DNA from 3 places in the Pseudarthrobacter cremeus genome. Region 3 is predicted to be linked to each of the others. Evidence: riboswitches for the same ligand, from Rfam matches in the RefSeq annotation. Region 3 holds a riboswitch; each other region holds the start of a gene.
What was found. Region 3 has a riboswitch for S-adenosylmethionine ahead of ACS5PJ_RS13260 (cobalamin-independent methionine synthase II family protein). Riboswitches for the same ligand answer to the same signal wherever they lie in the genome.
Positions count from the first base shown of each region.

Region 1 (9,811 bases), on a different contig from region 3:
GGAGGTCCTGGCTGGTTCCCCGGCCGACCGCGCCGGCCTGCAGGCGGGCGACATCATCATGACAGCCGGAGGCCGCCCCGTCAGCAACGCGGAAAGCCTGCAGAAACTTCTGTTCGCCGATGCAATCGGCCAGCACCTGCAGATCAGCGTCCTGAGGGACGGCAAGGAATTGAACCTGGCGGCCGTCCCCGAAGAAATGGCAGAGAACGGCGGGTAATCCAGCTACCGGCGCTTCTTCAGGTGCGCTACAGGATCCTGGGCACCTTCGGGGCTCTTGGCCTTCTTCTCCGCGCGTTTCTCCTTGATGGTTTTAACCGGCTTCTTCGACAGGTTCTGGTGGGGTGTCTTGTCAGGCATGGCGTGCTCCTTACAACGGGGGACAGGCAGCGTCCCTCTTCGTAAAATACGCCTTTTCGTGCCCGAATGTAATGCCCTGAACCGGTCCGAAATCAGCCCTGGATCAGTCCGGAACCGATACGTCCGCGATGCCCACAAAGCGGGTCCCGACGCCGTCGAACTCGCTCCTGACAAGGCCCTGCCGGGCAGGCGGAACGTCACTTGGCGCATGGTGTCCACAGACCACGTAGGTGAATTCCGGCCACCACTTTTTGGGGCGGGCCGCTTCTTCATACCCGCACACGGCACACTCGAGATGGACCCACACCGGGCGTTTGCCTGTCCGGTTCGCACGGGACTGGGTCAGCCAGGCCGGGGGATTGTCCAGGATTTCGCTGAGCTCGGCTTCGGTCAGGCGTTTGGGGATGCCATGGCGCTGCGCCATTTCCATCGGTACATCTAGGGCAATTGCCGCGTCGCGTCTGCTAATCATCACAGTCAACGATACGGGACTGCGCCAAACCGGCTGTGCGGCCAATGAATCGCTGTAAATGCATAACGACGGCGGCGCCAGGGCAGGGCGAAGCGTCTGGGCTAGGAAGCGATGGCGATGCCCAGGGCGGCAGCGGCGAAACCCGCGGCCAGGTTGGCGCCCACATTGAGTGCCGCCGCGCCGAACCGCGACTCACTCAGAAGCCGGACAGTCGCCGTCGTCCATGAGCTGAAGGTGGTCAGCCCGCCGGCGAGCCCGGTGGCGGTTGCTGCCTGCCACTCGGAACCCAGGCCGAGCCGCCCGGTGATCCCCATGGACAGCCCGATCACGAGGCATCCTGCGACATTGACCGAGAGCGTCGCCCACGGCCAGTGCCGGGGTGTGCCGAAGGCGTTGACAGCGGCGCGGCGGCCGGCCCGGTGGGCAAACCAGCTGTCGACGGCAAAACGCAACAGGGCACCTGCCATCCCGAATGCGCCGACCAGCGCAGCGGCCATCATGAGGCAACCCGCAGCCGGTCAGCCAGCAGCCGCCCCGCCCGCCAGCCGCCCGCCGCAGCGCCAAGGCCGAGCAGCAAGGACAGGGCTAAATAGGCAATCCACACAGGATGCTCTTCGGCCCTGGCAAGCCTGTCAACGGAGAAAACCACCGCGGAGAAGGTGGTGAAGGAACCCAGCACGCCCGGTCCCAGGCCCGCGCGGAGCCAGAAGGCGGTGGCAGGCCGGGCGATCCACATGGTGGTGAGGGCGGCCAGTACAAAACTTCCAGCCACGTTGATGCACAGGGTGGTCCAGGGGACGGCGCCGGCTGGGTCCGGGAAGACGAGCCCCAGCCCGTAGCGGAGTTCTGTCCCTGCCAGGCCGCCTGCGGCCACCGCCAGCCAGGCGCGCCAGTCAGGCATTCCGGCGTTCTTCATTCAGCGGCTACCAAGGACGCAGCCCAGGTGGGGGTGGCCGCTGTGGACCCAAAGCGCTGCGGTAACTTCATCCGCAAGATCGTAGTCGCGGGTCCTGCCGGAGCTGGTGATCCGCACCATCAGGGCACCACCAAACGGCCTGCGGCCCAGGACCTCCACCTCAGCGTCGAGGTCGATCTTTTCCGCAGCGAGGTACCGCAGAAGATCCGGATTCTCGTCACTGATGCGGGTGATGCGGCCTGTGTGCCCTGGATCAAGCTCGCCCATCAGGCGGGCATCGGGCATCAGGACAGTGCCGTCGGCAGTGGGGATGGGATCGCCGTGGGGGTCACGCTGCGGGTTCCCCAGCTTGATTGCCATCCGCTCAATGAACGTGTCCGACACCGCATGTTCGAGCAGTTCGGCTTCGTCGTGGACTTCGTCCCAGCTGTAACCGAGCTCCTGAACAAGGTAGGTCTCGATCAGGCGGTGGCGGCGCACCATGGACAGGGCCAGCCGCACGCCGGCCGGGGTCAAGGTGATGGCGCTGTACGGCTTGTGGTCCACCAGCCCCTGGTCCTTCAGCTTGCGCACCATCTCCGAAACTGATGAGTTCGCGACGCCCAGGCGCTGGGCGAGCTGTGAGGAGGTGATGGGTTTGTCCTGCCACTCCGTAAAGCCGTAGACGACCTTGACGTAGTCCTCGATCGAGGAGGAGGGCGCGCTGGTCTTCACGGCACAAGCCTACCCGGTAGTGCCATCAGGCCTTGGCAGCCCGCCATGTCAGCGTCAGATACGGCAGGGTGATGTCTTCCCCGGCGGCGTGGCCCAGATGCTCGTGAAGGTACCAGTCGAGGTTCGCCAGGACTTTGGCCCGGATGGCTTCCCCGGCGCGCAGGTAGTAGCTGCGGGATTTCGTCAGCTCCATGATGTCCGCCGTGCTCAAGCTGTCCTCCCAGCGGGTGAGGTGACTCTCCAGGCCTTCAAACCCGGGCCCCACCACTGGGCGGAACCCGGGCTTGTAGACATCGCCCGCGTGCATGATGCGGGACAGCCGGTGGACCCACGGGATGGACGTGTCCAGCTGGTTCCAGATCAGGCCCAGTGTTCCGCCGGGGCGGAGGATCCGCGCCAGCTCCGCGCTGGCCAGCAGCGGATCACACCAGTGCCAGGCCTGGGCAACGCTGGCGACGTCGAACGAAGAGTCTGGGAGTCCGGTCGCCTCTGCTGTCCCCTGGGTTGCGGACACCTCAGGGTAATGGGCGCGCAGCTGTTCGAGCATGTCGGTGGAGGGGTCCACCGCTGAGACTGCGAGGCCGCGTTCCAGCAGGAGGGCGGTGAACTTGCCCGTGCCGGCGCCCACGTCCACGGCGGACCTGGCCCCGGCAGGGATCAGCCAGTCAGCTGATTCACCGGGGTAGCCGGGGCGGACCCGCTGGTAGTGTTCGCCGCCGTCCTGGAAGCTCTGGCCGAGCTCCCGGCGACGGCCGTGGTCAAGCCTGGGGCCACCCCGTGCCACTCGCGGCCTCCTTCAACTGATCCCTGGGTATCCTTCGAATTTACCGCATGGGAGGGCCGCCAGGTTCGGGACCCCGCAGCCGCCTGATCGCGGCCTGCTGCTTCAGGAAAAGTCAGTCATCAATGCAGGGGGCCGCCCCGGCGGTGCCAGGCGTGTTCGGCGCCCAGTGCGGGTATGTGCGGGTGTCGTTGGCAGGAACCCAGCGCCCCGAATCCACCACGTAATCCCAGCCCAGGCCCGTGCTCCGTAGCTGTTCGATGCCGGCAAGGAGCCGCTGGGCGTCCTCGAGCCGTGAACCCACGCCGAAGCTGGCACGGAGCGAACCCGAGGGCAGGCCGAGGCGCTTGAGCAGCGGGTGCGCGCAGAAGCGGCCGTCCCGCAGGCCGACGCCGTGTTCTGCGGACAGGTAGGCAGCCACCAGTCCGGCGTCGTAGCCCGCTACCGAGAAATTCACGACGCCGATGGTGCCGGTCTCAGCATCCGTGTCCGAGAAGATCTGGTGGACGGTGACGCCGTCGATCTTCTGCAGCCCTGCCACCAGGAAGGACCTGATGGCGGCCTCGTGGGCGTGCCACCGTTCCTGGTCCAGTGACGCAAGGACCTGGGTGGCGCGGGCCAGGGTGGCCGCGCCCAGGACATTGGGGGAGCCGCCCTCGTGCCGGGCCGGGCCGGTGGCCCAGCTGACGCCGTCGAGCCGTGCCTCGCGGACGGCGCCGCCGCCGGCAAGGTGCGGTGTGCCTGCGTCGAGCCAGTCGGTGCGCCCCACCAGGACACCCGCCCCGAAGGGCGCGTAGAGCTTGTGCCCGGAGAAGGCGATGTAGTCGACGTCGTCCGCGCCGATGTTGATCCGGCGGTGCGGAGCGAGCTGCGCCGCATCCACCACAATCCGTGCCCCGAACTCGTGGGCCAGGGCAGCAAGGGCGCGGATGGGGAGGATTTCGCCGGTGACATTGGAGGCACCCGTGACCGCGAGCAGGCTGACGCTTCCCTGCTCGAGTTCAGCGCGGAGAACCTCGATGGTCCCCGCGATCGTGTCGGCAGCCACCACGCTGCGGTGCGGCACGCCCTGCCACGGAAGGAGGTTGGCGTGGTGCTCGATGTCCAGGTACAGGACATCGCCGTTTGGCCGCCCGTCCGTCAGCGGAAGGCAGCCGGCGAGCAGGTTCAGCGAGTCGGTGGTGTTCCGGGTGAAGATCACGGAGTCGTCCGGGCGGCCGCCCACGAAGTTGCGCACGATGTTCCGGGCGTTCTCGTAGACGGAGGTGCTGATCTGCGATGCATAGCCGGCCCCGCGGTGGACACTGGCGTAGAACGGCAGGATCTCGTTCAGGTAGGCGGACACCACGGAGAGCGCCGGCGCGGAAGCGCCGTAATCCAGGTTGGCGTAGCGGATGTGGCCGCCCTGGATCAGCGGGGCCTGGATTTCTGCGCCGGTAACGGCGGACAGGGGGCGTCCGGCGAGGGCGGGCACATCGGTGTTAGCGGCGTGGACTGTGGAGACGGAGTCGGGGGAGACAGTGGCAGTTGTCACGGAGACCTCACTTTGAAAGGACACCCGTTACCCGGGAATCCGCGCTTGCCGGGTCCGTTCCGGACCGGCCTGGTCGTCACCCGGGGCACCCCACCGCGAATGGAGGGTTGCCGGCCAGCAAACCGGGGTTTAGCGCTGGCACTCGTGACCTGTTAAGAGCGTAGGACATCGCCGCCGGGGGAAAGAAGCCCGGCCGAATGTTAAGGACTTTATTACGCGCAATTTGGGCGGGGTCCCATTCTTCGAACAAACGACGGCGGGCGCCCCCCGGAGGAGGCGCCCGCCGCAGATAATTCGGTATGGGGTTCTAGGGAGCGGTCTGGAGAAGATCGTCCAGGCCCGGATTCAGCCGTTTGAGGACCTCGGAGTGCAGGATGGAATTCGTGGCCAGGGCGTTGCCGCCGAACGGCCCGTCCACTCCTTCCAAGGAAGTGAAACGGCCGCCGGCTTCCACCACAATGGGGACCAGCGCAGCCATGTCGTACAGGTTCAGCTCCGGTTCACAGGCGATGTCCACCGAACCTTCGGCCACCATGCAGTAAGACCAGAAGTCGCCGAACGCGCGGGTGCGCCAGACGTCCTCGGTCAGGCCCAGGAAATCGTCCAGGTTGCCGCGCTCCTTCCAGCCACCCAGGCTTGAATAGGAGAGGGAGGCATCGGACAGCCTGGACACGTCCGAAACCCGAAGGCGGGTTGCAGCGGCGAGGGACCTGCCCATGTACGCCCCGGCCCCTTTGGCGGCCCACCAGCGCTTCCCCAGGGCGGGTGCGCTGACCACACCCACCACGGGTTCGCCCTCGTCAACGAGCGCGATCAGGGTGGCCCAGACCGGAACGCCCCGGACAAAGTTCTTCGTGCCGTCGATGGGATCGATGATCCAGCGGCGTGCCCCGTGGCCGGAGCTGCCGAATTCCTCCCCAAGGACGGCGTCGCGGGGACGCGAGCGGGACAGCTGGCCGCGGATGGCTTCCTCTGCGGCTTTGTCCGCATCCGTGACCGGTGTCAGGTCAGGCTTGGTCTCGATGTGCAGGTCCAGTGCCTTGAAGCGGCTCATGGTCTGGTCATCCACGGAATCGGCCAGCACATGTGCGAGGCGCAGGTCATCGTTGTAGCTCGAAGCGGGTTGGATCATGGTTACAAACTACCGTCTCCGGGCTGCGGAGCCGGGGAGGCGGGCGTTCAGCAGCTAGCTGATGCTGCCCAGTTCCTTGGTTTCCTGGCCTTCCAGCCGCGGATCTGCACCCAGCAGCCGTCGCAGCGACGCGAGCCGGGCCGGGCCGGTGGGGCCGGCTTTGCCGGCGGCAACCCACGCATCGACGCCACAGTTTACGGCGGCTGCGTTGTGCTTGCAGCCGCGTTCGCAGGCGTCGGTTCCCGGCTCAAGGTCGGGGAACGAGCGCATGATCCGGTCCGGGTCCACATGGGCGAGGCCAAACGAGCGGATGCCCGGGGTGTCGATGATCCAGCTGCCCGCCGGGGCGTCGGTCAGTTTCAAAGCCAGGGCCGACGACGACGTGTGGCGGCCGCGGCCGGTCACCGCATTCACGCCGCCGGTGGCCCGTTCGGCTCCGGTGAGCGCGTTGACCATGGTGGACTTGCCGACGCCGGAGTGGCCCAGCATTACCGTCACTTTGCCGTCCAGGTGGGCCCGCAGCTGCTCCACGGCGTCGCTGTCCAGCCGCGCAGAGAGGCCGTCGTCCGAGCGGGCGTCGATGCCAGAGGCGGCTGAGTCTGCCGTCCGGCTGATGATGACCGGAAAGTCCAGGTGCTCGTAGTTGGACAACAGTTCAGCGGGGTCCTTGACGTCGGCCTTGGTGACGAGCAGCAACGGCTCAATGCCGGCATCGTACGCTGCCACGAGGGCGCGGTCGATAAAGCCGGTGCGCGGTTCCGGGTTGGCTGCGGCCACCACCACCACCAACTGATCAGCATTGGCCACCACCGCGCGCTCGATCGGATCGGTGTCGTCCGCGCTGCGGCGCAGCAGGGTCCGGCGGTCCTGGATCCGGACCAGGCGGGCCAGGGTGTCGGGTTCGCCGGAGACATCCCCGACAAGGGAGACGAAGTCGCCGGCCACCACGGGGGAACGCCGCAGTTCGCGGGCGCGCGCGGCAATGATGACGCGTTCGTCGCCGGAGCCCTCGCCCACGATGGCGGTGTACCTGCCGCGGTCAACGGTGATGATGCGGCCGGTGACGGCGTCGTCGTGGCTGGGCCGGTCCTTGGTGCGCGGCCGGGAGCCTTTCTTGCTGGGCCGGATCCGGACATCGGACTCGTCCCAGGAATCAGTGCTGCGCGCCACTGCTGGGACCTTCCGCGCCGTCAACCGTGGATCCGCCCTGGGCGAGCATGTCCGCCCACATGTGGGGGAACTCCGGCATGGTCTTGGCTGTGGTGCCGATGTCCTGGACCTCCATGCCAGGCACAGCCAGTCCCAGGATGGCGCCGGCGGTGGCCATCCGGTGGTCCGCATAGGTGTGGACGACGCCGGCGCGCAGCTTTGCCGGCCGGATCACCAGGCCGTCGCTGGTCTCCTCGGCATCCCCGCCGAGCCGGTTGATTTCGGTCACCAGTGCTGCAAGCCGGTCCGTCTCGTGGCCGCGGAGGTGGGCGATGCCGGTCAGCCGTGAAGGCCCGGTGGCGAGGGCACAGAGCGCCGCGACGGTGGGGGCGAGCTCGCTCGTCTCCGCAAAGTTGCCGCCCTTGATCTCACGTCCGCCGGTAACTGTCAGGACACCGTCCACCAGGCTTACTTCTGCGCCCAGCTCCGTCAGGATGCTGCGCCAAAGATCTCCCACCTGGGTGGTTCCCGCAGGCCAGTCCGGGATCCGCACCGTTCCGCCCGTAGCCAGGGCCGCGGCCAGGAAGGGGCCGGCGTTGGAGAGGTCCTGTTCAATGCGCTGGTCGAACGCGCGGACGGGTCCGGGGGCCACCTCCCAGTGGTTGGGCACGGAATCATCCACCGAGACCCCCACGCTGCGGAGCACGGCCACCGTCATGTTGATGTGGTCCAGGCTTGGTACGGTGTCCCCGACGTGCTCGAGGTGGAGCCCTTCGGTGAACCTCGCACCCACCAGCAGGAGGGCCGACACAAACTGTGAGGACGCGCTGGCGTCAATCACGAGGTGGCCGCCCCGGACAGTCCCGGTGCCCGCAACGCTGAAGGGCAGCGAAACGGGTGCGCCGCCGTCGTCGTCCGCTGTCACGGCCACGCCGAGGCCCTTCAGGGCATCGATGATGGTGCCCATGGGACGTTTCCTGGCATGGGGATCGCCGTCGAAGTCGCTCACGCCGTTCCGCAGTGCGGCCAGCGGCGGAACGAAACGCATCACCGTTCCCGCCAGCCCGCAGTCGATGTGCGCCCGTGACGACGGCGCCTCCTGGCTCAGCGGAATGACCTCGAGGTCCGGCCCGAAGGCGCCGTCGCCGGGCACCTCGGTGATGGTGGCACCCAACTGCCGGAGCGCATCGATCATCAGGGCGGAGTCACGGGAGTGCAGGGGAGCCCTGAGCCGTGACGGACCGTCAGCCAGTGCGGCAAGCACCAGGAATCTGTTGGTCAGGGACTTTGAACCCGGCACCGTGACAGTGGCATTGATCGGCCGGCTGGCGAAGGGGGCCGGCCAGTGCGGAACGGTTTCAGGGGAAGCGGCGGAAGCTGTAGGGGTGGAACCGGTCATCCGTCCTTACGCCCCCGTTGCCTGCTCCACTGCACGCCGCACAGCCTTGTCCGCTTTGTGCAGCTGCTTGCCGGTGGTTTTCCTGGCATCCGCAGCGAGGTGCTCGGCACGCCAGGCGAGGCCCGGCTTACCGGCGGTGTCCACCGACGCGAGCAGGGCACCACCGCTGAGCGACACGTTCTTGAGCAGCTGGTTCCGGCGGGCCTCGCGGCCGGCTTTGGTGCTGATGTCTGCGCTGCGCCACTCCACGAACGTGTTCAGCAGCGAAATGACGGTGAGCAGTGTTGCCGAGAGGCGGCTGAACTTGCCCAGTCCAAACAGCACCCCGGCACCAACCTGCGTTCCGCCGATTACCCGTGCCAGCGTCCGCTCGTCGGTCCTGAAGGGCAACGACGCCGCTGCTTTCTTCAGGAGCGGTGAAAGCTGCTGGGCGGTGTCGTCGGCGTTCCTGAGCTTGTCCAGCCCGGCGGCGACGAAACTTGAGGCAAGCATGGGGCGGGCGAGATTACGGACAAAGGACATGGGTTTCCTCCTGGCTGGACGAACCGCGTCGAATGCGGCGAAGTCGGTTCTAGTCTTGCACTTTTGGGGAATATTTGCCTGCCACGTGGGGTTATGGATTGCGGGTCCACCGAACGCGGGCGGCCCGAAGAATTGACTGGCAACGAATTGCCGCCAGAGATACGTGCCTCTTCATCAGTGGCCAGTGCTTGGAACTGGCCTTACGCGGAGTGGCCTGACACAGAGTGGAGTTGCCCTTGAGGTCGCTGTTGGACGGGACAGACCCTTCGGGCCCCGTAGTACTGAACACTCTGGAATCCGATCCTCCGGAGTACGGAACTCCGCGCGCGAAAGCCGTCACAGTAGACTTGAACGCAATGAGCACCCTGGATCCGGCCGTTGAGGCCATGTATGAGGCCTCCGGACGCGAAGCCAAAGCGAGCAATAATGCCAAGCCTGTACCGGCTGGGCGTGGTGCTGCTGAGCCGGAAGCCGCTGAGCCGAAAGCTGCAGTCACGGCACCGGACGCGCCCGGTTCGGCCGAGCAGGCCGTGGATGTGGCCACTGAATCAACCGAGGAACGCCGGATCCGTTTTGAGCGCGATGCCATGCAGTACGTGGATCAGCTCTACTCGGCGGCCATGAGGATGGCCCGGAACCCCGCAGACGCGGAGGACCTGGTGCAGGAGGCCTACACCAAGGCGTTTTCGGCTTTCCACCAGTACAAGCCCGGTACCAACCTCAAGGCCTGGCTCTACCGGATCCTGACGAATACGTACATCAATCTTTACCGCAAGCGGCAGCGTGAGCCGCTGCAGTCGAACTCGGACAGCATCGAAGACTGGCAGCTTGCCCG
Region 1 covers NZ_JBPZHC010000014.1:18,395-28,205, forward strand. Annotated here, with positions in the region: gene ACS5PJ_RS19980 (S1C family serine protease) at 1-217, shown strand, start outside; gene ACS5PJ_RS19985 (hypothetical protein) at 223-357, opposite strand; gene ACS5PJ_RS19990 (hypothetical protein) at 461-829, opposite strand; gene ACS5PJ_RS19995 (fluoride efflux transporter FluC) at 931-1,329, opposite strand; gene ACS5PJ_RS20000 (fluoride efflux transporter FluC) at 1,326-1,730, opposite strand; gene ACS5PJ_RS20005 (metal-dependent transcriptional regulator) at 1,746-2,459, opposite strand; gene ACS5PJ_RS20010 (class I SAM-dependent methyltransferase) at 2,485-3,243, opposite strand; gene ACS5PJ_RS20015 (aminotransferase class V-fold PLP-dependent enzyme) at 3,356-4,774, opposite strand; SAM riboswitch class IV at 4,811-4,924, opposite strand; gene hisN (histidinol-phosphatase) at 5,082-5,906, opposite strand; gene rsgA (ribosome small subunit-dependent GTPase A) at 5,961-7,076, opposite strand; gene aroA (3-phosphoshikimate 1-carboxyvinyltransferase) at 7,060-8,454, opposite strand; gene ACS5PJ_RS20035 (DoxX family protein) at 8,461-8,976, opposite strand; gene ACS5PJ_RS20040 (sigma-70 family RNA polymerase sigma factor) at 9,333-9,811, shown strand, end outside.
Region 1: linked by a shared signal. The riboswitch ahead of ACS5PJ_RS20015 (aminotransferase class V-fold PLP-dependent enzyme) and the one ahead of ACS5PJ_RS13260 (cobalamin-independent methionine synthase II family protein) in region 3 are both predicted to bind S-adenosylmethionine.

Region 2 (9,811 bases), on a different contig from region 3:
TGACGTGTCCCTGTACTGGCAGCGGTGGAAGATCGATTCACCCGTACTGAACGAGCTGACCGCGGCAGTCCGGAAAACGGCGTCCGGGCAGCTGCGCCAGCCTTGATCGTGACCGCTGCCCAAAACGAAGGATGCGTCCGGCCAGATGCCCGTGCCATACTGGCGGCCGTGACGTCGTCGTATTCGTTCCGGGCCGGATTGTGGCTCTATCCCGGCGAGGCCGGGTGGCATTTTGTGACCGTTCCCCCGGATGTGGCGGAGGACATCCGGGAACAGGGTACTGCTTTCCGGAAGGCCTTCGGATCGGTCAAGGTCACGGCGGAAATCTCCGGGCACACCTGGCAGACCTCGGTCTTCCCCGACAGTAAAAGCGGCTCCTTCCTGCTCCCGGTCAAGAAGGACGTCAGAGCAGCCGCCCACGTCAGCGCCGGGGACGAAGTGGACGTCCGGCTCACCGTCCTTGGCGACGGGTAGGACGGTTCTCCCGCGCCGGGCCATTTCTCCGGGCGTGAACCATTTCATTTGGCCCGGCCGCTGAATAGGATTGGCAAACGGCGCGTCGAGGTACGCATCGACTACGAGGGGGACGATGCATGGAACACCCGACGCGACGCAGCGCGCTGCTTGGACTTGGGCTGGCCGCTGTCAGCGTCGGCTTGGGGGCAACTGCGGCAGCCGCAGCCCCGGCCCCTGCCGTGACCCCCACACCCTCCGCCGGTGCGCCCGGCAGCAGTGTGACGCTCAGCGGATCCGGGTTTCCCCGCTCGTCCGCGGGCACCGTGACGGGCGGCTCGGCGCCAGTAGCCTTTCAGACCAGCAAGACCGGGACGTTCAGCGCGGTGGCCACCATAGCGGCAACCGCTCAGGGCACTGTGGCGCTGACGGCGGCTGCCGGCAGGACTTCTGTCACCACGACGTTCGCCGTCCTCGCAGGGGTCCCGCCTGTCAGCGCAGCGTTTCTTCGCTTCGGCGTCGCCACACCCGGCGGGGCTGCGGCAGACACTGAGCTTGACGCCGTGGCGGGACTGGTGGGGGAAAGCCCTGGCATCGTCCTGTCCTACAAGGACTTCCGGCAGGCCCCGCCGGTTTCTGAACTGGAATCGGTGGTGCAGCGCGGTGCGGTGCCGCTGGTCACCTGGGAACCCTGGATCGCGGGCGCCGGCGTAACCCAGCCCGCCTACGCGCTGGCCCGCATCACCGCGGGCGACTTCGACCCGTACATCAGCCAGTGGGCGGCAGCGCTTGCGTCCTGGGGCAAGCCGCTGATGCTCCGGTTTGCCCACGAAATGAACGGCAACTGGTACCCGTGGTCTGAAGCGGTCAACGGCAACAGTCCCGGGGACTACGTCCAGGCATGGCGGCACGTGTACGGCCTCTTCAGCGCGGCCGGTGCAACCAACGTCAACTGGGTATGGGCGCCCAACGGAGGCGGATCGGTTGAAACTTCCGTGCTGTATCCGGGAGATGCGTATGTGGATACCGTGGGCCTGGACGCCTACAACTGGGGCACCACCCAGGTGTGGAGTTCCTGGCAGCTGCCCGCCGCCGTGTTCGGCCCCTACCTGGCGGAGCTCCGGACGATCGCCCCAGGCAAGCAGATCATCATCACCGAGACAGCGAGCACCGAAACCGGTGGCAGCAAGCCGGACTGGAACACCGCGCTGGTCTCCTATCTGGGGACCCAGCCGGACGTCTCCGGTTTCGTCTGGTTCAACCTGAACAAGGAGACCGACTGGCGGATCAACAGCAGCGCCGCCTCAGCGTCTGCCCTCTCCTCAGCTCTGGCCGCCCGCCGCTAAGTCGGCCTATCAGATCTGCTTGAGCGCCTGCTCCAGGTCGCCGATGAGGTCGTCCACGTCCTCCAGGCCAACCGAAAGCCGCACCACGCCGTCGCTGAGCCCGATCGCCGCCCGGCCTTCCGGGCCCATGGCGCGGTGGGTGGTGGTGGCCGGATGGGTGATCAGGGACTTGGCATCGCCCAGGTTGTTGGAGATATCGATGATCCGCAGCCCGTCCAGCAGCGCAAAGGCGGCGTCCTTGCCCGAGCGGCCGCCCGTCGTCGCAAGTTCCAGTGTGAGAACGGTGCCACCGGCCTTCATCTGCTTGGCGGCCAGCTCGTACTGCGGGTGCGACTTCAGCAGGGGGTATTTGACCCAGCTGACGGCGGGCTGCTGTTCGAGCCATTCGGCGAGCCGCAGCGCGGACGCGGACGAGTGGTTCACGCGCAGCGCCATGGTTTCCAGGCCCTTTGTGAGAACCCAGGCGTTGAACGCGGACAGCGCGGGTCCTGTGTGGCGCATCAGTTGCTTGACCGGACCGTCGATGAATTCCTTGGTGCCCAGGATGGCCCCGCCCAGCACCCGGCCCTGGCCGTCGATGTGCTTGGTACCGGAGTAGACAATCACGTCCGCGCCGAACTGGCCGCAGCGCTGCAGCAGGGGAGTGGCAAAGACGTTGTCCACGACGACGGTGGCCCCGGCGGCGTGCGCCAGTTCGCTGACCGCGGCGATGTCCACGATTTCCTGCATCGGATTGGACGGCGATTCAAAGAAGACCGCCGTGGTGGGCCCGGACAGCGCGTCGCGCCACTGATCGAGGTCCGGTCCGTCCACAAAGACCGTCTCCACGCCCCAGCGCGGCAGGATTTCGTTGAGGATCACAAAGCAGGAGCCGAACAGTGACCGGGCGGCCACCACGCGGTCCCCGGCTGCCAGCAACGCACCCAGGGCGGTGAAGACAGCTGACATGCCTGACGCCGTCGCAAAGCACGCCTCCGTACCCTCCAGCAGGCGGAGGCGTTCCTGGAACGTGGCAACGGATGGGTTGCCGTAGCGGGAGTAGACGAAGCGTTCGTCCTCACCCGTGAAGGCGCGCTCGGCTGCGGCGGCGGACTCGTAAACGAAGCCCGAGTTCAGGAACACCGGCTCGGTGGTCTCCTGGAAGTTGGTACGGTCCAGGCCGCCGCGGACCGCCTGGGTGTCAGGGCTCCAGCCGGCGGCATCTTTGTTGAAGGTCACTTAGTTGCTTCCGAGGTTGGTGGGCAGGCCGCGGTTCTTCCAGCCGTTGACTGTGCGCTCGCCGTAGCGGTCAGGCTCGCCTTCGAAACCCTCCAGGATGTTGAAGGAGGTGAAGCCGGCCTGCGTGGCGGCGATGGCGGCAGCGATGGACCGCTGGCCGGAGCGGCAGAGGAAAACGAGTTCGGTGGTTGAGTCCTCGGGGGCCTGTTGGGTCAGGTCGGTGAGGAAATCCGGGTTGGGGATCCCGCCCGGGAACGTCCACTGGATGAACAGGGGGTCGTTGTCAGTGGCTTTGGTGTCCGGGATGCCGATGTGCGCCCACTCGCCCTCGGTGCGGACGTCCACCAGGATGGCGCCCTGCTCCAGCTTGGCCCACGCTTCCTCCGGGGTGAGGTCTCCGGCGTAGCTCATGCGTGGCCCTCGCCGTCGAAATCGAGGTCTTCCACAGCGGTGGCGACGGCGGCATCCGCGCTGGCGATGGCTGCCGGGAGGATGAGTGCCTGGGCAACGATCACGCTGCTGCCGTTGAAGGTCGCGGCCGGGCTGCCGTGCAGGACATACCCTTCGGCCAGGGCGGTGGAAATCCGTTCACAGAAGGCCTTGTCATCCGGCCCCGTGATGAGCCGGTACGACAGTTTTTCTTCAGGGGCAGGGGCGTCAGACACGACAGAACTCCTTCTTTCACGCTTGCAGCTCGAATGGGTCGATATGCCGAGTATTCACCTGAGGCACCCCGCCGCGAAAGGGAGGGTTGCCGACCGGCCAGTCAGGGCTTGGCGCCGGTTCTCATTACTCCCCAAAAACGTAACATCCGGCCCGCCCGGCCGCACCGCCGCGGTCGTCATGTTCCGTAACCAACACGGAGGTTTCGTCACCAGGACCGGACTTTCGTAACCGGCGCGTGCTTCTCCCCTGGCCAGCCGGGCGGGACAATCAGGTCATGGGGGACAGCGGCGGGAAAAGCGGCAGCAAGCAAGGGGCGAAAGGTGCCGGGGCCCGGTTGGTCGCCACGGCACTGTGCGGCGCTTCGATCCTGGCGGCCCTGGCGGGCCTGGCCGGCTGCCGGGACGCAGCGGGTCCGCCGCCTTGCATGCCGCCGGCGTACAGCGTCACGCCTGCCGAAGCCCGCCCCGGAGACCGGGTCACGGTCAGCGCGCAGGACGCAACGTGCGATGCGCGCTACGGTGCGGACGCCAAAGTCCAGGTAACGGTCCGGGACGCTGCCGGAATCAACATCCTGGAGGAACTTGCCCCCATGACCGACGACGGCGGTTTCACTTTCGTGTTCACTGTCCCCGCGGGAATGGCCGCGGGGGAGGCCGGGGTCACCGCCTACCCGTACGCCTTGGACTGGTGCGACGACACAGGGGTCAACAACAGGGCGGCGTCCGGACCGGAGACCCTAATCCGGGTCTCGTGTGCGGAGCGACTGGTCCCGCTGGTTATCCTGGCCGGCTAAGGTCCTGGCCGGCTAAGGCTGATCGGTGTGGCCGGCCAAGCCGGAGCCCGCACGGCAGTCCGCATCTGCCGGGGACCGATAGAGTTTGCGCAGGTGGCACCGGCCGCCATCACTGAAAAGCCGTCCTGGGGGAGGGTCCACACCCGCATGCCAACAGCCACCGTACCCAGGCGTGTGCCGGCGCCGGCCGCCTCCGGACTCCGCAGCCCGCTGCCCGCAGCGCTCCTTGCCGCCCTCCTCCTCCTGTTCAGCCTCCTGTCCAGCCTCCTGCCGGCCGGTGCTGCCGCGGCCGCCGAACCAGAGCCGGCCCCGGAGCCGGGCAAGCCCCTGCTGGGAGCTGTCCTCGAGTGGGGTCAGGACTCCGCCGGGTCCTTTGCCGAACGGCTGGGGGCCACCCCCGCGGTCTTAGGCCATGACATCTCCATCCCTTTCCGGACCGCCGAGGCCGCCAACCTCCGGCAGTTTCTGGACCAGGCTTCAGCCGTTGGCTCCCACGCAATATTCACCGTCAAGCCCACCGTTCCGCTCGAACAGATCGATGCGGCGGCGGCCCGGGCGTTCGTGGCCGAGGTGGCCCGCATTTCGGCCGGCTTCCAGGGCAAGGTGCTGGTGCGCTTTGCCCCGGACATGAACGGCAGCTGGGTTGGGTGGGGCCAGCAGCCCGGAGCGTATCGTGCTGCCTTCCGGGCCGTCGCTGCGGAGTTCAAGGAAACGGACGACGCCGGCACGCTCATGGTCTGGGAGCCGTACGTTGGCCGGGACTACCCCTTCGGACGGAACCGCAACGCCCCTCCCGCCGGCAGCGAGGGATTCGCCCTGCTGGACACCAACGGCGACGGCGCCTGGGACGGTGCCGACCGCGCCTACGCCCCGTACTATCCCGGGGACGACGCCGTCGAATGGGTGGGGCTTTCGGCTTACCACGATGACACTGCCGGGAAGGCCGCCGTCAACACCGTGCCCGGGTCCGGCGAGCTTGTCGGCATGCTGGCCGGAGCGGGAAACGAGGACTTCTACGCCACCTATGTGGAGCAAGCCGGCAAGCCGTTCCTCCTGCAGACGGCAGCCTTCTACAGCCCCTCCACCGGCGGGGCCGGGGAGGCTGAGATCAAGGGGGCCTGGTGGGAGCAGACGCTGGAAGCCGCCACGTCCGCGCGTTTCAACAGGACAGCTGCCGTGATCTGGGACGAGCGTGTCAGTACCCGGGACACCGGTGTTGCCAGCATCGACTGGACCATCAGCGGCAACGCTGAGGTGGCGGCGGCAGCGCGTGCCCGGCTCGAGGCCTCAGGCGTAGTCACCGGCCCGGTTACGGAGCCTGGAACAGGACAGGGAACCACCCCGGCCAACACTCTGACCGGTGCGGCCGCCTGGAGCGTCGGGGTGGCCCTGCTTGTCCTCCTCGTGGCGCTGTGGCAACTTCCGCGAAGGGTCTCCGCGGTGGGTGAGTGGGGCTACACCGATCCTTCCAGGCGGGACTCCCGGGTAGACCTGCTGCGCGGCCTCGCCATCGTGTTTGTGGTGGTGAACCACCTGGGCATGACGTCCCTCTTCCAGCTGCTGACCCAGGAAGCGGTGGGCTTTGTCTCCGGCGCGGAGCTGTTCGTGCTCTTCTCCGGGCTGGTGGTGGGGATGGTCTACGGGCCGCGGGTCAAGGACGATTTCGGCACGGTGGTGGACCTGACCGCGCGCCGGGCCGGAAAGCTCTATGTCACGGCCCTGGTAGTGCTGCTGGGCATTTTCCTGGTTTCCCTGGTGCCGGTCTTCGAGACCGCGTCCCTCACGTCGTACACCGACCAGGGGACGGGAGGCGCCGGGCATGACTCCGCCGGGCGCACCTACGACCTTTATGCCGGCATGGAATCGCTCTTCCAGTTTCCGGTGCCGCCGCAGCTTCTTCCCGCCATCCTGCTCCTGCAGTTCGGTCCGTGGCAGTTCAACGTGATGGGCCTGTACGTCATCCTGCTGCTGGCCAGCCCACTGATTCTTGCCGCCCTCAACCGCGGTAAAGCCTGGTGGGTGCTCGCAGCAGCCCTGGGCATCTACGCGCTGGGCGCCATCACGCGCTTCCGCCTGCTGCCTTCCCAGTTCGAGGATTCGTTCCCCCTGCTGGTCTGGCAGGTGCTGTTTGTGATCGGCCTCGTTGCGGGGTTCCACCGCCGGAAAATCGTGGCGTGGCTGACGGCGAACCCCTGGGCGGTGGCAGCCTGTACCGTCTGCGCCGCCGTTTTCGCGTTCCTGTCCTGGGGCAACCCGTACCTGGCCAACGGCTTCGACGTGCGGTTGGCCGTCATTCCGGACGGCGCTTACCGGACCATGTACGATTCCTTCTTTGCGCGCACCTACCTTGCCCCAGGGCGCCTGCTCAATGTCCTGGTCCTGTTGGTCGCCTCGTACGCGTTCCTCACTGCATATTGGAAGCCGGTGGAGCGTGCCCTGGGCTGGTTCCTCATCCCGCTGGGCCGGGCCACCCTCTACGTGTTCGTCGTTCACGTAGTCCTCATAGCAGTCATTGCCAATATCCCGGTGCTGCGCCAGGGCGATGTCTTCCTCAACACCGGCGCCTACGCAGTGATCCTGGGGCTGCTCTGGATCATGGTGCGGAAGCGTTTCCTGTTCCGCATCATCCCGACCTGACGGCTGCGGAACGGCCCGGGGCTTTGAGAAACAATCAGGCTTTGAGAATAAGGGCTTCGCCTTGGCCACCGCCGCCGCATAGTGCCACCACGCCGGTCCCGCCGCCGCGCCTTTTCAGCGCGAGTGCCTGGTGCAGTACGAGGCGGGCACCTGACGCGCCGACTGGGTGGCCCAAGGCGATGGCGCCGCCGTCGGGGTTGATCCTTGCGGCGTCGATCCCCAGGTCCTTGGCGGACTGCAGCACCACCGACGCGAAGGCTTCGTTGACCTCGATCAGGTCCAGGTCATCGACGCTTAGACCGTCGAGTTTCAGCGCCCGCTCGATGGCGCGGGACGGCTGGGAGTGCAGGGAACCATCCGGCCCGGCGGTCTGTCCGTGACTGCCGATTTCGGCGATCCAGCTCAGGCCGGCCGCCTCCGCGGCTGCCTTGCTGGCAACCACCACCGCGGCGGCGCCGTCGGACAGCGGGGAGGAGGAGCCGGCGGTGATGGTGGCTGACGGGTCCTTGGAGAATGCGGGCTTCAGCTCCGCCAGGGTCTCAACGGTGGTGCCGGCGCGGATGCCTTCATCGGCATCGAGGACGACGGCGGCGCCGCGGCGTTGCGGCACCTCCATGGGTGCGATCTCCTCAGCCAGGATTCCGGCTTCCCTGGCAGCTTCGGCGCGTTGGTGGGAACGCGCCGCCACGGCGTCCTGGTCCTGGCGGCTGATGCCAAGGCGGGCGTTGCCGGCGTCGGTGGCGGAACCCATCAGTTCACCCGAAACGGGATCCTGGAGGCCGTCGAAATTCAGTGAATCCAGCAAGGGGGCATCGCCGATCGCAACGCCGCTGCGGAGCCGGGGCAACAGGTGAGGGGCGTTGGTCATGGACTCCTGGCCCGCTGCGACGATGAAATCTGCCTCGCCGGCGCGGATCATCCGGGCGGCGTCGATCACGGCTGTCAGGCCGGACAGGCAGAGCTTATTGATGGTCACGGTTGGCACGTCCCAGCCGATGCCGGCGGCGAGGCTGGCCTGCCTCGCGGGCCCCTGGCCTGCACCGGCCTGGATGACCTGGCCCACGATCACGGCCTGGATCTGCTCCGGCGTTACGCCCGAGCGTTCCAGCGCGTTCCGGATGGCGTGGGCCCCGAGCTGGCTGGAGGAGAAGGGTGAGAGCCCGCCGCGGAACCTGCCGAACGGGGTGCGTGCGCCGCCGAGGATGACGGGAATGTGAGCGTCGTTGCTCATGGTGTGCCTTTCCATGCTGCGGATCCTGGAGGTCTCAGGGCCAGCTTAGGCGAAATCGGGCGGACCGTTTGGGGGTCCTGAATGTGTGTGGCTTCAGGCGTGGAGGATCAGCTGGTGCAACAGGTGGTCCTGCCAGGTGCCGGCGATTTTCAGGTACGCCGGGGCTACCCCGATTTCCTGGAATCCCGTGCGGCGGAGGATCCTGCGGGAGGGCCCGTTGTGGAGCAGCGTGGCCGCCTGGATCCGGTGCAGCCCCAGGCTTTCGCGGGCCTGGTCAGCGGCAAACCTGACCGCTGCCGAACCGATTCCCCGCCGTGCCAGGCCGCCATCAACCCAATACCCGAGGTTGGCACTGAGGAACGGCCCGCGGACAATGCCGGTCAGGGTAACGGCGCCAACGATTTGTGCGGGCTCGCCGTCGTCCACCAGCACCCACGGAATTTCCTGGCCCACCGAAAGCTGGGCCAGCTTGGCCTGAATGATGTTCAGCTGATGGCCGGGAGAAAAGAAGGCCGCATCCCGCGAGGGCTCCCACGGGGCAAGGTGATCGCGGTTCCGGCTGTATGCCAGGCTCATGCCGGCGGCGTCGGTACGGCGGAGCAGCCTGATCGAGACCCCTGGGACCACGGGCACCGTAAGCCCGGTCGGCATCAGGTTGACCTCTGTCACGGCGACCTAGGTTCTGGCGAGGATTGCCGCAACAAAAGCGGCCGTGGTTGCCAGGACGCGTGAGCTTTTACAGCGGCTGCAGTTGATGTCTGCCGCCAGCGTGTCCTTGCGGGCGTCAAGGACAACCACCGAGCCGACCAACAGGTGCTCGTCGGTGTCGCAGTCCGCGCACCACGGAAGACTTCCCCGGGGCTGCAGGGCGCCCCGGGGAAGGTATGAACAGGCGGGAACGTTCATCAGCTAGACCAGGCCCGGGTAGCTGGTCAGGATGTAATCGGCAGCGGCCGGGCCCTTCATGCGCAGGCCGTTCCGGTCGGGGTGGATGCGGTTCTTCATGGCTGCCCAGAACGCGGATTCGGCCCGGGGCGAGCGTTCGTTGATGTAGCACCAGCTGGTGTAAAGGCCGTACAGGGGGTCTTTGTCGAGGGTGAATTCAGACTCGGTGTCGTATGAGGTGGCTTCGGAAAGGAATGTGTCGTACTGGGAATGTGCCATGGTGGGCTCTCTTCCGCGAGGTGCGTTTTTGTTGCCGCCATTCGGCTACAGCAGCCATGCCTGAACACCTTGCACTGAGCGTTCGGGGGTGTCGACCAGGTCGACAGGGAAAACCATTATCGGTTGCGTCCCTACAATGTAGACTGTAGCCGTAGACTACAGATTCAGCAAGCGTCTTTATTATTTGCTGGACCTGGAGGCAACACCTACACAGGACGGAATTCCATGCCCTCCCAAAACAAGCCAGCCACCGAAATTCCCGGTCAAAAAGGCCGGCTGAGCAAGGACATCGTGCTGGCCACG
Region 2 covers NZ_JBPZHC010000002.1:80,005-89,815, forward strand. Annotated here, with positions in the region: gene ACS5PJ_RS04060 (LysR family transcriptional regulator ArgP) at 1-106, shown strand, start outside; gene ACS5PJ_RS04065 (DUF1905 domain-containing protein) at 169-474, shown strand; gene ACS5PJ_RS04070 (glycoside hydrolase family 26 protein) at 594-1,799, shown strand; gene ACS5PJ_RS04075 (O-succinylhomoserine sulfhydrylase) at 1,809-3,017, opposite strand; gene ACS5PJ_RS04080 (rhodanese-like domain-containing protein) at 3,018-3,428, opposite strand; gene ACS5PJ_RS04085 (DUF1737 domain-containing protein) at 3,425-3,682, opposite strand; SAM riboswitch class IV at 3,696-3,811, opposite strand; gene ACS5PJ_RS04090 (hypothetical protein) at 3,958-4,476, shown strand; gene opgC (OpgC domain-containing protein) at 4,624-7,113, shown strand; gene ACS5PJ_RS04100 (acetyl-CoA C-acetyltransferase) at 7,148-8,344, opposite strand; gene ACS5PJ_RS04105 (GNAT family N-acetyltransferase) at 8,438-9,013, opposite strand; gene ACS5PJ_RS04110 (hypothetical protein) at 9,020-9,250, opposite strand; gene ACS5PJ_RS04115 (hypothetical protein) at 9,254-9,508, opposite strand; gene ACS5PJ_RS04120 (TetR/AcrR family transcriptional regulator C-terminal domain-containing protein) at 9,734-9,811, shown strand, end outside.
Region 2: linked by a shared signal. The riboswitch ahead of ACS5PJ_RS04085 (DUF1737 domain-containing protein) and the one ahead of ACS5PJ_RS13260 (cobalamin-independent methionine synthase II family protein) in region 3 are both predicted to bind S-adenosylmethionine.

Region 3 (9,811 bases):
CAGCGGCCACTCGACGTACTGGAACGAGCACCCGCAACTGCTGGAGCAGATCGCCAATTCATACCGCGCCAACCGCTGGAAGCTTCAAGGGTGACCCCGGCTAGAGTTGACGTGTGACTGACCAGCCCCAAATCCCGCCGCCCGTTTCGCCGCCCGAGGACGAATCCGCGCCAAAGCCGGAGGTCGGCGTCGGGCCCTGGGAGGGCGAGCCGCCGGCCGGCGGCCACTGGGATCCCGAGCTGCTGGCCGACGGCGACCGGCGCAATGTTGTTGACCAGTACCGCTACTGGAAGCATGACGCGATCGTGGCGGATCTTGATTCCAAGCGGCACAACTTCCACATCGCCATCGAAAACTGGCAGCACGACATGAACATCGGCACCGTGGTGCGCACCGCCAACGCCTTCCTCGCCAAGGAAGTCCACATCATCGGCCGACGGCGGTGGAACCGGCGCGGGGCGATGGTCACCGACCGCTACCAGCACGTCCGCTACCACCCCACGGTGGATGATTTTGTGACATGGGCGCAGGGGGAGGGGCTGGCCATCATCGGCATCGACATCTTCCCTGACTCCGTGCCGCTGGAAACCTACGAGCTGCCCAAGGACTGCGTCCTGGTCTTCGGCCAGGAGGGTCCGGGGCTGACCCCCGAGGTCCACGAGGCCGCCCTGGCCACCCTGTCCATCGAGCAGTTCGGCTCCACCCGCTCCATCAACGCCGCCTCCGCCGCGGCCATCGCCATGCACGCCTGGATCCGCCAGCACGTGTTCAACCAGCACGTCTGAGCAAGTATTACCGGCCCGCGTGACCGGAAACACGGCGCCGGGGCAGAACTGGCTAGGATGGTTCGTAGCCGACGAGGTTCACTCCAGGGCCTGCTCGGCCCGCAGACGAAATTCACTTTAGGAGTCAGCATGCCCATTGCAACCCCAGAGATCTACTCCGAGATGATCGACCGCGCAAAGGCGGGCGGCTTCGCGTTTCCGGCCGTTAACGTCACCTCCTCACAGACGCTGAACGCGGCCCTGCGCGGCTTCGCTGAGGCCGGGTCCGACGGCATCGTCCAGGTATCCACCGGCGGCGCGGCCTACTGGTCAGGCGCCTCCACCAAGGACATGGTGGCCGGCTCCCTGGGCTTCGCCGCGTTCGCCCGCGAAGTGGCCAAGAACTACAACGTCAACATCGCCCTGCACACGGACCACTGCCCCAAGGACAAGCTGGACGGCTTTGTCCTGCCGCTGCTGGCAGCCTCCGAAGCAGAGGTCAAGGCCGGCCGCGACCCGATCTTCAACTCCCACATGTGGGACGGTTCGCATGAGCCGCTGAACGAAAACCTGAGCACCGCCCGCGAGCTGCTGGAGCGCACCGCTGCCGCGAAGATGATCCTCGAGGTTGAGATCGGCATTGTCGGTGGCGAGGAAGACGGCGTCGAAAACGCCATCAACGACAAGCTGTACACCACCGTTGAAGACGCCCTGGCCACCATTGAAGCCCTCGGCACCGGCGAGAACGGCCGCTACATCACCGCTTTGACCTTCGGGAACGTGCACGGGGTGTACAAGCCCGGCGGCGTGAAGCTGCGCCCGGAAATCCTCAAGGACATCCAGGCCCAGGTGGGTGCCAAGCTCGGCAAGAACAGCCCGTTCGACCTCGTGTTCCACGGCGGCTCCGGCTCCTCGGACCAGGAAATCGCCGACGCCGTCTCCTACGGCGTGATCAAGATGAACATCGACACGGACACCCAGTACGCCTACACGCGTCCCGTGGTGGACCACATGTTCAAGAACTACGACGGCGTGCTCAAGGTGGACGGCGAAGTGGGCAACAAGAAGCTCTACGACCCGCGCGTCTGGGGCGCCTCCGCCGAAGCAGGCCTGGCCGCCCGCGTCGTGGAAGCGACCAAGCAGCTCGGTTCGGCCGGAAAGACGTTCTAGGAATGTCCGACGAGTTCCGCAGAAACCTGATGGGCCCTGAGCCCACGCTCCTGCCTGCCGAGACCGAGGTCTACCAGCAGCTGGAAGCGGGCCAGGAAGCCCTGGATCTCGTGGCCAAAAACCCGACGTCCTCCCTCCTGTGGGCCGTGCTGGCGGAAGAGGCGTGGGCCGAGGGCCGCGTCATCGATTCCTACGCCTACTCCCGCGTCGGCTACCACCGTGGCCTGGACTCGCTGCGCCGCAACGGCTGGCGCGGCACCGGGCCCATCCCGTGGGAGCACGAGCCCAACCGCGGCTTCCTGCGGGCGCTGTATTCGCTGGGCCGGGCCTCTTCGGCCATCGGTGAAGCGGAAGAGCCGGAGCGGATCGAGAAGTTCCTGAACGAATCCGACCCGGCGGCGAAGGCCGCCATCGAAGCGGCAGCCTGACAAGTACCACCCAAAGCAACGCGAGGTCACTTTCCGCCCAATAAACCAACGTTTTTGGGCCGGGAGTGACCCCGCGTTGTGGTTAGTAGTACAGCGGTTGTGGTTTAAAGTACGACGGCGGCCGGTCGCCTTTTCGAAAAAGGTGACCGGCCGCCGTCGTAGGTTGCCGTGGTTACGGGCGGGGGACTAGCTGGCCTTGGTCAGTCCGGTGCGGGCCATGGCGTCGGCGTAGGCGACGCGCATTTCCTCGAGGTACTGATCCTGCCGGGCGGGGGTTCCGGCGAAGGCGCGGCCGCTGAGGCTGCGGACCTTGTACGTCTTCAGGCCCCGGCGCCAGATCATGGGCACCTCGGTCTTAAGGAGCAGGTTGGCCAGCCGGTTGGCTTCGGTGCCGTGGGCGACGATCACCGAGGCGCGGGGCACCAGGGCTAGGAACTTGAGCAGGGGCTTGAGGCCGGAGGCAATCTGGTCCGGCGTGAACTTGCCGTTGGGCTCTCCGTCGGTGTGCCACGGGTGGACGTTCCACGGCATGACACACTCGGGGCGCAGGCCCAGCTTCCACTGGATTCCCAGCATGCGGGTGGTGGCGTCGTCGTCGCCCGCGGTGATGAAGCCCGAAGGGTCCGCCTCGCCGATGTTGGAGAAAAGGCTGATGATGCGGCACTCATCGACGTCGTGCATCGGGTCGACATAGGGGACCCGGGTGTGCGGCTTGACGCTCTGCAGTGAATCGCACAGCTCGTTGACTGCGGCAACATTTGGATCGTAACGGCGGTTCAGGAGCTGTTCGCGGAATGATTCGGGTGCCAGGGCTGTCATGAAGGGCAATGTCTCCTGCGGGGATCGGTGCTGCTGCCAATCCGGAAAATGGGCGCGCGGTGGGCACGCCAAGTCCGGGATGGTTTGAAATGTGTTGTGGACCGATTCCTGGTCGGTCTCTATCAGTTTAGCAAGCCCCGCAAAATGCAGGGTCCGTCCATGGCCTTCCCGTGATGGAAGGCACAGGACGGACCCTGCAGCCGGATCGAAAAACTACCAGAGACGCTTGGTGGCGCGGCGGGCGCCCTCGCCCAAGGCCTCCAGCTTGGCCCAGGCGATTTGCGGGTGGACGCGCCCGCCCAGCCCGCAGTCGGTGGAGGCGATGACATTCTCCCGGCCCACTACCTCGGCAAAACGGACAATCCGGTCCGCGACGAGGTCCGGGTGCTCCACCACGTTGGTGGCGTGTGACACCACGCCGGGAATAATCACTTTGCCCTCGGGAAGCCTCGTGTCCTCCCAGACCCGCCATTCGTGCTCGTGGCGGACGTTGCCGGCCTCAAAGGAGTACGCTCCGGCGTTGACCTGCAGCACCGAGCCGACAATGTCCCCGAACGGAATGTCGGTGGTGTGCGGGCCGTGCCAGGATCCCCAGCAGACGTGGAGGCGGATCTGTTCCTGGGGCAGGTCACGCAGGGCCCAGTTGGTGGCCTCGACCCGGAGCTGGATGAACTTGAGGTAGTCCTCCAACGTCGGCTCGGGGTTGATCTGGTCCCAGCTTTCGGCCAGGGAAGGGTCGTCGAGCTGCACTGTCAGGCCGGCGTCGATGATGGCCTTGTATTCCTCCCGCATCACGTCGGCGCAGGCGTAGAGCAGCTCCTCGTCGGACTTGTAGTACTCGTTGGCCACGCGGGCGCATGACCCGGGGGACAGCGACGCCACAAAACCCTGGTTGAGGCCTGCGGCGGCGAGGCCCTTCTTCAGGTTGGTGACATCGGAGTTCACCAAGTCCTGTCCGGTGTAGGTCAGGGGCCCGGTGATCTTCGGCTGGGAAACGCTCTTGCGGTGCGCCAGGATCCCCGAGGACGGATCGGTGTAGGCGTCGTTGAAAGCAAGCCTGTCGCGGCGGTCCGGAAAAGAGGTCAGCACAATGTGCCCGGGAGACGAGCGGTGCACCGTGGCGTCCTTCCACCGGTCCACATCTGTCGGTTCCAGGCCGCCGAGCCTCGCGAAGGAGTAGTTCCACCAGGCTCCGTAGTCGACCGAACTGGACATGGTGTGTCCGTATTCGCCGTCGTTGGGAACGTCCACTCCCACGTCTTTCTGCCGCTTGACGACCTCCGCCACCGACGATTCGAGCAGTGCCAGGAATTCCGGGGTAATGCCTTCGGTCTCCTTCGCGGCGTTGGCAGCGATGAGCTCCGGGGTGCGGGGCAAGGAACCTGCGTGGGTGACCTGGATGTGGTCCGAGTTCTGGGACATCGGGGGATTTTCCTTTCCATCGGTCCTGGCAGTAGCACCTGCGCGGGCAGAGTTGTCCCTGCTCATGCGCGGTTGCTGCGGCGTCAACGAGCCAGGTCTCTCGGCCGCTCCGGATGGGTACTCTCACTTAAGGCCATCTGTGGGGCCCGGGCAAGTCCGGGCCCGATTGTTTCGTGTGTGAACCCTGCCAGGCCGAACGAGTGGAGAAACCCGGGCATCGGCTAAACTTGGGTGGTAAGAGCCCCGAACTCTTGCGTGGCAGGGCGTCATAAACCGTTCCCGCCAGGCTGTTGCCTTCGGGGCGTTCTCATGAACGGCGCCGGCTTTCGGTGGGCCGTCCGGTGCACCACCGGATGGAGTACCCGGAGTGCGGCCCGAACGAATGGGGGAGGATCCCATGCCAGCAATCGTGATCGTAGGAGCCCAGTGGGGCGACGAAGGAAAAGGCAAGGCCACAGACCTTTTGGGTGGCCGTGTGGACTACGTCGTTAAGCCCAATGGTGGCAATAATGCCGGACACACCGTCGTCGTAGGCGGTGAGAAGTATGAGCTCAAGCTCCTTCCGGCCGGCATTCTCAGCCCCAACGCGGTTCCCATCATCGGAAACGGCTGCGTGGTGAACCTCGAGGCGCTGTTCCAGGAAATTGATGGACTTCAGGCCCGTGGTGCGGACACGTCCAAACTGCGCGTTTCCGCCAACGCCCACCTGGTGGCGCCTTACCACCAGGTCCTGGACAAGGTCACCGAGCGATTCCTCGGCAGCCGGGCCATCGGCACCACCGGCCGCGGCATCGGCCCCGCGTACATGGACAAGGTGGCCCGCCTGGGCATCCGCGTCCAGGACGTCTTTGACGAATCCATCCTCCGCCAGAAGGTGGAAGGCTCGCTGCGCCAGAAGAACGAACTCCTGGTCAAGGTCTACAACCGCCGCGACATCGAGGTGGAGGAGATCGTCAGCTACTTCCTGTCCTTCGCCGAGCGCCTGCGCCCGCTGGTCATCGACAGCACCTTTGTCCTGAACAAGGCGCTGGACGAGGGCAAGGTGGTGCTCATGGAGGGCGGCCAGGCCACCTTCCTGGATGTGGACCACGGGACGTACCCGTTCGTCACGTCCTCCAACCCGACGGCAGGCGGTGCGTCAGTGGGTTCCGGCATCGGCCCCACCCGCATCTCCCGCTCGATCGGCATCATCAAGGCCTACACCACGCGCGTCGGCGCCGGACCGTTCCCCACGGAACTGTTCGACGAGATGGGCATGTACCTGCAGAAGACGGGCGGTGAGTTCGGCGTCAACACCGGCCGCCCGCGCCGTTGCGGCTGGTACGACGCCGTCCTGGCCCGCCACGCCTCCCGCGTCAACGGCTTCACGGACTACTTCGTCACCAAGCTGGATGTCCTGACCGGCATTGAGCAGATCCCGGTGTGCGTGGCGTACGACGTCGACGGCGTCCGGCACGACGAAATGCCCATGACGCAGACCGAATTCCACCATGCTGTCCCGATCTTCGAGTACTTCGAAGGCTGGACCGAGGACATCACCGGCGCCCGCACCCTGGAGGACCTCCCGGAGAACGCCCGGAACTATGTGCTTGCGCTGGAGAAGCTCTCCGGTACGCGGTTCTCCGCCATCGGCGTCGGCCCGGACCGCGATCAGACCATCGTGGTCAACGACCTCATCAAGGACTAAAGTCCACACACGTACGACGCCGGCGGGTCACCTGAAAGGGTAACCCCGCCGGCGTCGGTGGTTAAGGCGTGGGTTACAGGGCGGGCGTCAGCGCTGCTGGCCAGGCCTGGGCGGGCCTGAGCGGGCTCTGCGGGCGGTGGTACGCAATTTACACAGGGTTTACCGGGCCGGTCTTGTGGGGCTCCCGGAGCGGCGGCCAGACTCTTAAGCACACGCTGAACTGATCAACAGATCGTTCGACCAGACCCGCGGGACCGGACGCAGCAACGCGTCCGGGCAGGCCGGTGGCGAGGACGTCGCCGGAGCTGATCACCCGCAGACCGGAAGGATTTGCCATGGCCGGGATGTTTGAAGTTTTTGTGGACGCCGATTCGCTGTTCAGGTTCAGGCTGATGGGGCCGGACGGAACGGTGATGGCTGTGTCGGAGGCGTTCGCTGACAAGCCGGCGGTGGCAGCCGGGATCGCGGCCGTGCGGGAGTGCGCCGGGACGGGGCTGGTCACGGACCTTTCACGCGTTTCGCCGCCGGCCGCAGCAGCCCAGCCGGTGGCGGTGCCAGTAGCGGAGCCGGTTCCTGTGCCGGTTGCAGTCCAGCCGGTGTGCGACGAACAGCGGGTTCCGGTGACCAGGCTCCGAGCCTTCAACCATGCCAAGGCTCCGCGGCGGCAGGTCCCCGCACCGCGCTGGATCGGCGCAACACAGGCGCCCGCCTGAGGCTGAATTCCGGCCTCAATAAGATTTTCAAAGTTTCTTGTGACCGGGCGTAACCCTGTGGCCTGTGTCAGCGATTACCCCTATGAAGCGCCGGTCTGGAACTTGTCCCCCATCATGTTCCAGCCCGGCCTTTTTGTCCCCCAGCCGGCTCGTGGGGTTGCCGGCAGCACGGTTACCGGAGGGTAAAGTTAGCGGGGCAAGCCCCTTCCCCTTCACCGAAAGCCCTGCGTCCCGTGACCGATGCGCTGACAGACGACGTATTGCGTGCCCGCGCCCGCGATCCGGAGCTGTTCAACACCGTGTACCGAACCTATGCGGCACAGGTCCTGGGCTACCTCACAGCCCGCGGAGTAGAAGATCCGGAGGCGGTTATGCAGGAAGTCTTCCTCGCCGTCCTGCCACGGCTCCAGACAGTCACCGGCGGGGTTGCCGGGCTGCGCACGTTCGTCTTCTCCGTGGCCCACGCCCGCATGGTGGATGACCACCGGCGGCAGCAGCGCAGACCGGTCGAACTCCCGTTCGAACCGGAACTGGACCGGCGCGAGGACACGTCGGCAGAAACTGAAGTCCTCCAAAAAATCTCCCCCCAGGAAGTCCTGGACCTGCTCGGCGGTCTGCCGGATGAGCAGCGGGAAGTCTTGTCCCTTCGCCTCGTCGGCGGCCTGACCGTCGAACAGGTGGCTGACGTTATGGGGAAAACCGCCGGTTCTGTAAAGCAGCTGCAGCGCCGTGCATTGGTCAAACTCCGCGAGGAGTCCGCTGTAAAGGAATATGTGGTGCCATGAATGCTCCCTCCAGCCCGGTGATTACCCGGTCCCTTTCCCGGACCGTGGATGACATGCTGCTCGACGCCGGCGAAACCGATGCCAGGCTCCGCTCTGCCCTGCTCTCGCTGGGTTCCCTCCGTTCCCTCCCGGTCCCCGAACCCGGAGCCGAACTGGCAGCCCTGCTTCTGACAGGCCCTGCAGACCAGCTGGCCCGCCAGCGCCTGCTCCGGAGGCACCGGAACTCCGTGGTGGGACTTGCCGTGATCGCCGGGATGGGGTTGGGCGTTACCGGCGTGGCTGCCAGCGGGTCAGTTCCGGACGGATCCACCAACAGCTCCGTCCAGCAGATGCTGGCTGACTGGAGCCCTGCCTGGACCATCACAGGAACCCCGCTCGCCAGCCCGGCGGACGGCGGTCTTTCCGGGGAGATGCGGGGTCCCGGCGGCCCTGCACCAGCCGACCAGGCGGGTCGGGACGGCGCTGCGGGCCAGCCCGAAACATCGGGGCCGGGAAGCAACCAGCCCGGCAGTACCGGCCAGGGGACATCCCGTCAGGAAACCACGCACCAACAAAAGGCAACGGGTAATGGACAAGGCGATAACTCGTCGTCCAAAAACGGCGACGACGGCGCAGCCGATTTCGCGGTGAACGGCAACTCTGATGGCAGCGGCGCCGGGGACGCGGCGTCCGGGGACGGCCGGGAGGAAGCCGGCAATGCCGGTTCAGAAGAGGCCGGTTCTGAAGAGGCCGGTTCTGACGGGGCGGGCGGCCAGGGAAACCATGGGAAGCCCGCGGCCCTGACTTCCACCCTGGAGGCCGTCACTTCGCTTGCGCAGACAGGAAAGACCGTGGCCGGCAAAACCGACCCCGGCCTGATCTGGCTGAAGAAGTTCAGCCGCTGACCACCCACCCCGCGCAAAGGTGTGCAGGGTGCGTGGTGAGCGGTAGGGATTTTTTAGTCAGGAAAGCAGCTGCCGCTTCGAGGAGATCACGCCGGTATCGAAGCCGGCCAGGTGCAGGCCGCCATGGAACCGGGCGTGTTCGATCTTCACGCAACGGTCCATCACCACGTTGAGGCCTGCGGCTTCAGCGCCAGCGGCCACCTCCTCGTGCCATGATCCCAGCTGCAGCCACAGTGTTTTTGCGCCCGCCGCGATGGCCTCGGCGAGGACACCCGGAAGGTCATCGTGCTTGCGGAACACATCCACGATGTCCGGGCTCTCGGGAAGGTCCGCGAGCGTCGCATACGTGGGCTGGCCAAGGATTTCCTTCACCACCGGGTTCACGAAGTAGACCTTGTACCGGGTGGAGGACTGAAGGTACGTTGCCACGAAGTAGCTGGCCCGCGACGGTTTGTCCGAGGCTCCCACGATCGCAATCGACTTTGCCTGCCGCAGCAGGTTCAGGCGATCGGGTGCGGACGGTCCGGTCCAGGTGCGTTCGGCGGTGCTCATGCGCTGGCTCCAATCGTGCAGGAATCAGCGGGTTCGGCCTCCGAAGCCGAGGCGGCCTCCAGCGCCTGGTCAAGATCCCACAGGATGTCCTCGATGTCCTCAAGCCCCACGGAAATGCGGACCAGGTCCTCGGGTACCCCGGCGGACTCGAGCTGGGCCGGGCTCAGCTGCTGGTGCGTGGTGGAACCGGGGTGGATCACCAGGGTACGTGAATCACCCACGTTGGCAAGGTGCGAGGCGAGCTGCAGCGCTTCAATGAACTTCTGCCCGGCCGTCCGGCCGCCCTTTACGCCGAACGAGAATACAGATCCCGGGCCCTTGGGCAGGTACTTCTTCGCCCGCGCGAAATGCGGGTGCGAGGGAAGGCCGGAGAAGTTCACGTAGGCCACGCGCTCGTCCGCCTCCAGCCATTCCGCGACGGCCTGGGCGTTCTCCAGGTGCTCGTCGAGGCGCTGCGGGAGGGTCTCCACGCCCTGCAGGAGCTGGAAAGCCGACTGCGGGCTAAGGGCGGGGCCAATGTCGCGCAGCTGCTCGCAACGGAGCTTGGTGAGGAACCCGTACTCGCCGAAGTTGCCCCACCACGAGAC
Region 3 covers NZ_JBPZHC010000006.1:232,409-242,219, forward strand. Annotated here, with positions in the region: gene ACS5PJ_RS13235 (hypothetical protein) at 1-94, shown strand, start outside; gene ACS5PJ_RS13240 (TrmH family RNA methyltransferase) at 114-785, shown strand; gene fbaA (class II fructose-bisphosphate aldolase) at 915-1,934, shown strand; gene ACS5PJ_RS13250 (DUF3151 domain-containing protein) at 1,937-2,362, shown strand; gene ACS5PJ_RS13255 (uracil-DNA glycosylase family protein) at 2,549-3,181, opposite strand; gene ACS5PJ_RS13260 (cobalamin-independent methionine synthase II family protein) at 3,395-4,603, opposite strand; SAM riboswitch class I at 4,617-4,723, opposite strand; gene ACS5PJ_RS13265 (adenylosuccinate synthase) at 5,001-6,290, shown strand; gene ACS5PJ_RS13270 (YegP family protein) at 6,626-7,003, shown strand; gene ACS5PJ_RS13275 (RNA polymerase sigma factor) at 7,237-7,788, shown strand; gene ACS5PJ_RS13280 (hypothetical protein) at 7,785-8,672, shown strand; gene ACS5PJ_RS13285 (CoA-binding protein) at 8,730-9,224, opposite strand; gene ACS5PJ_RS13290 (O-acetylhomoserine aminocarboxypropyltransferase/cysteine synthase family protein) at 9,221-9,811, opposite strand, start outside.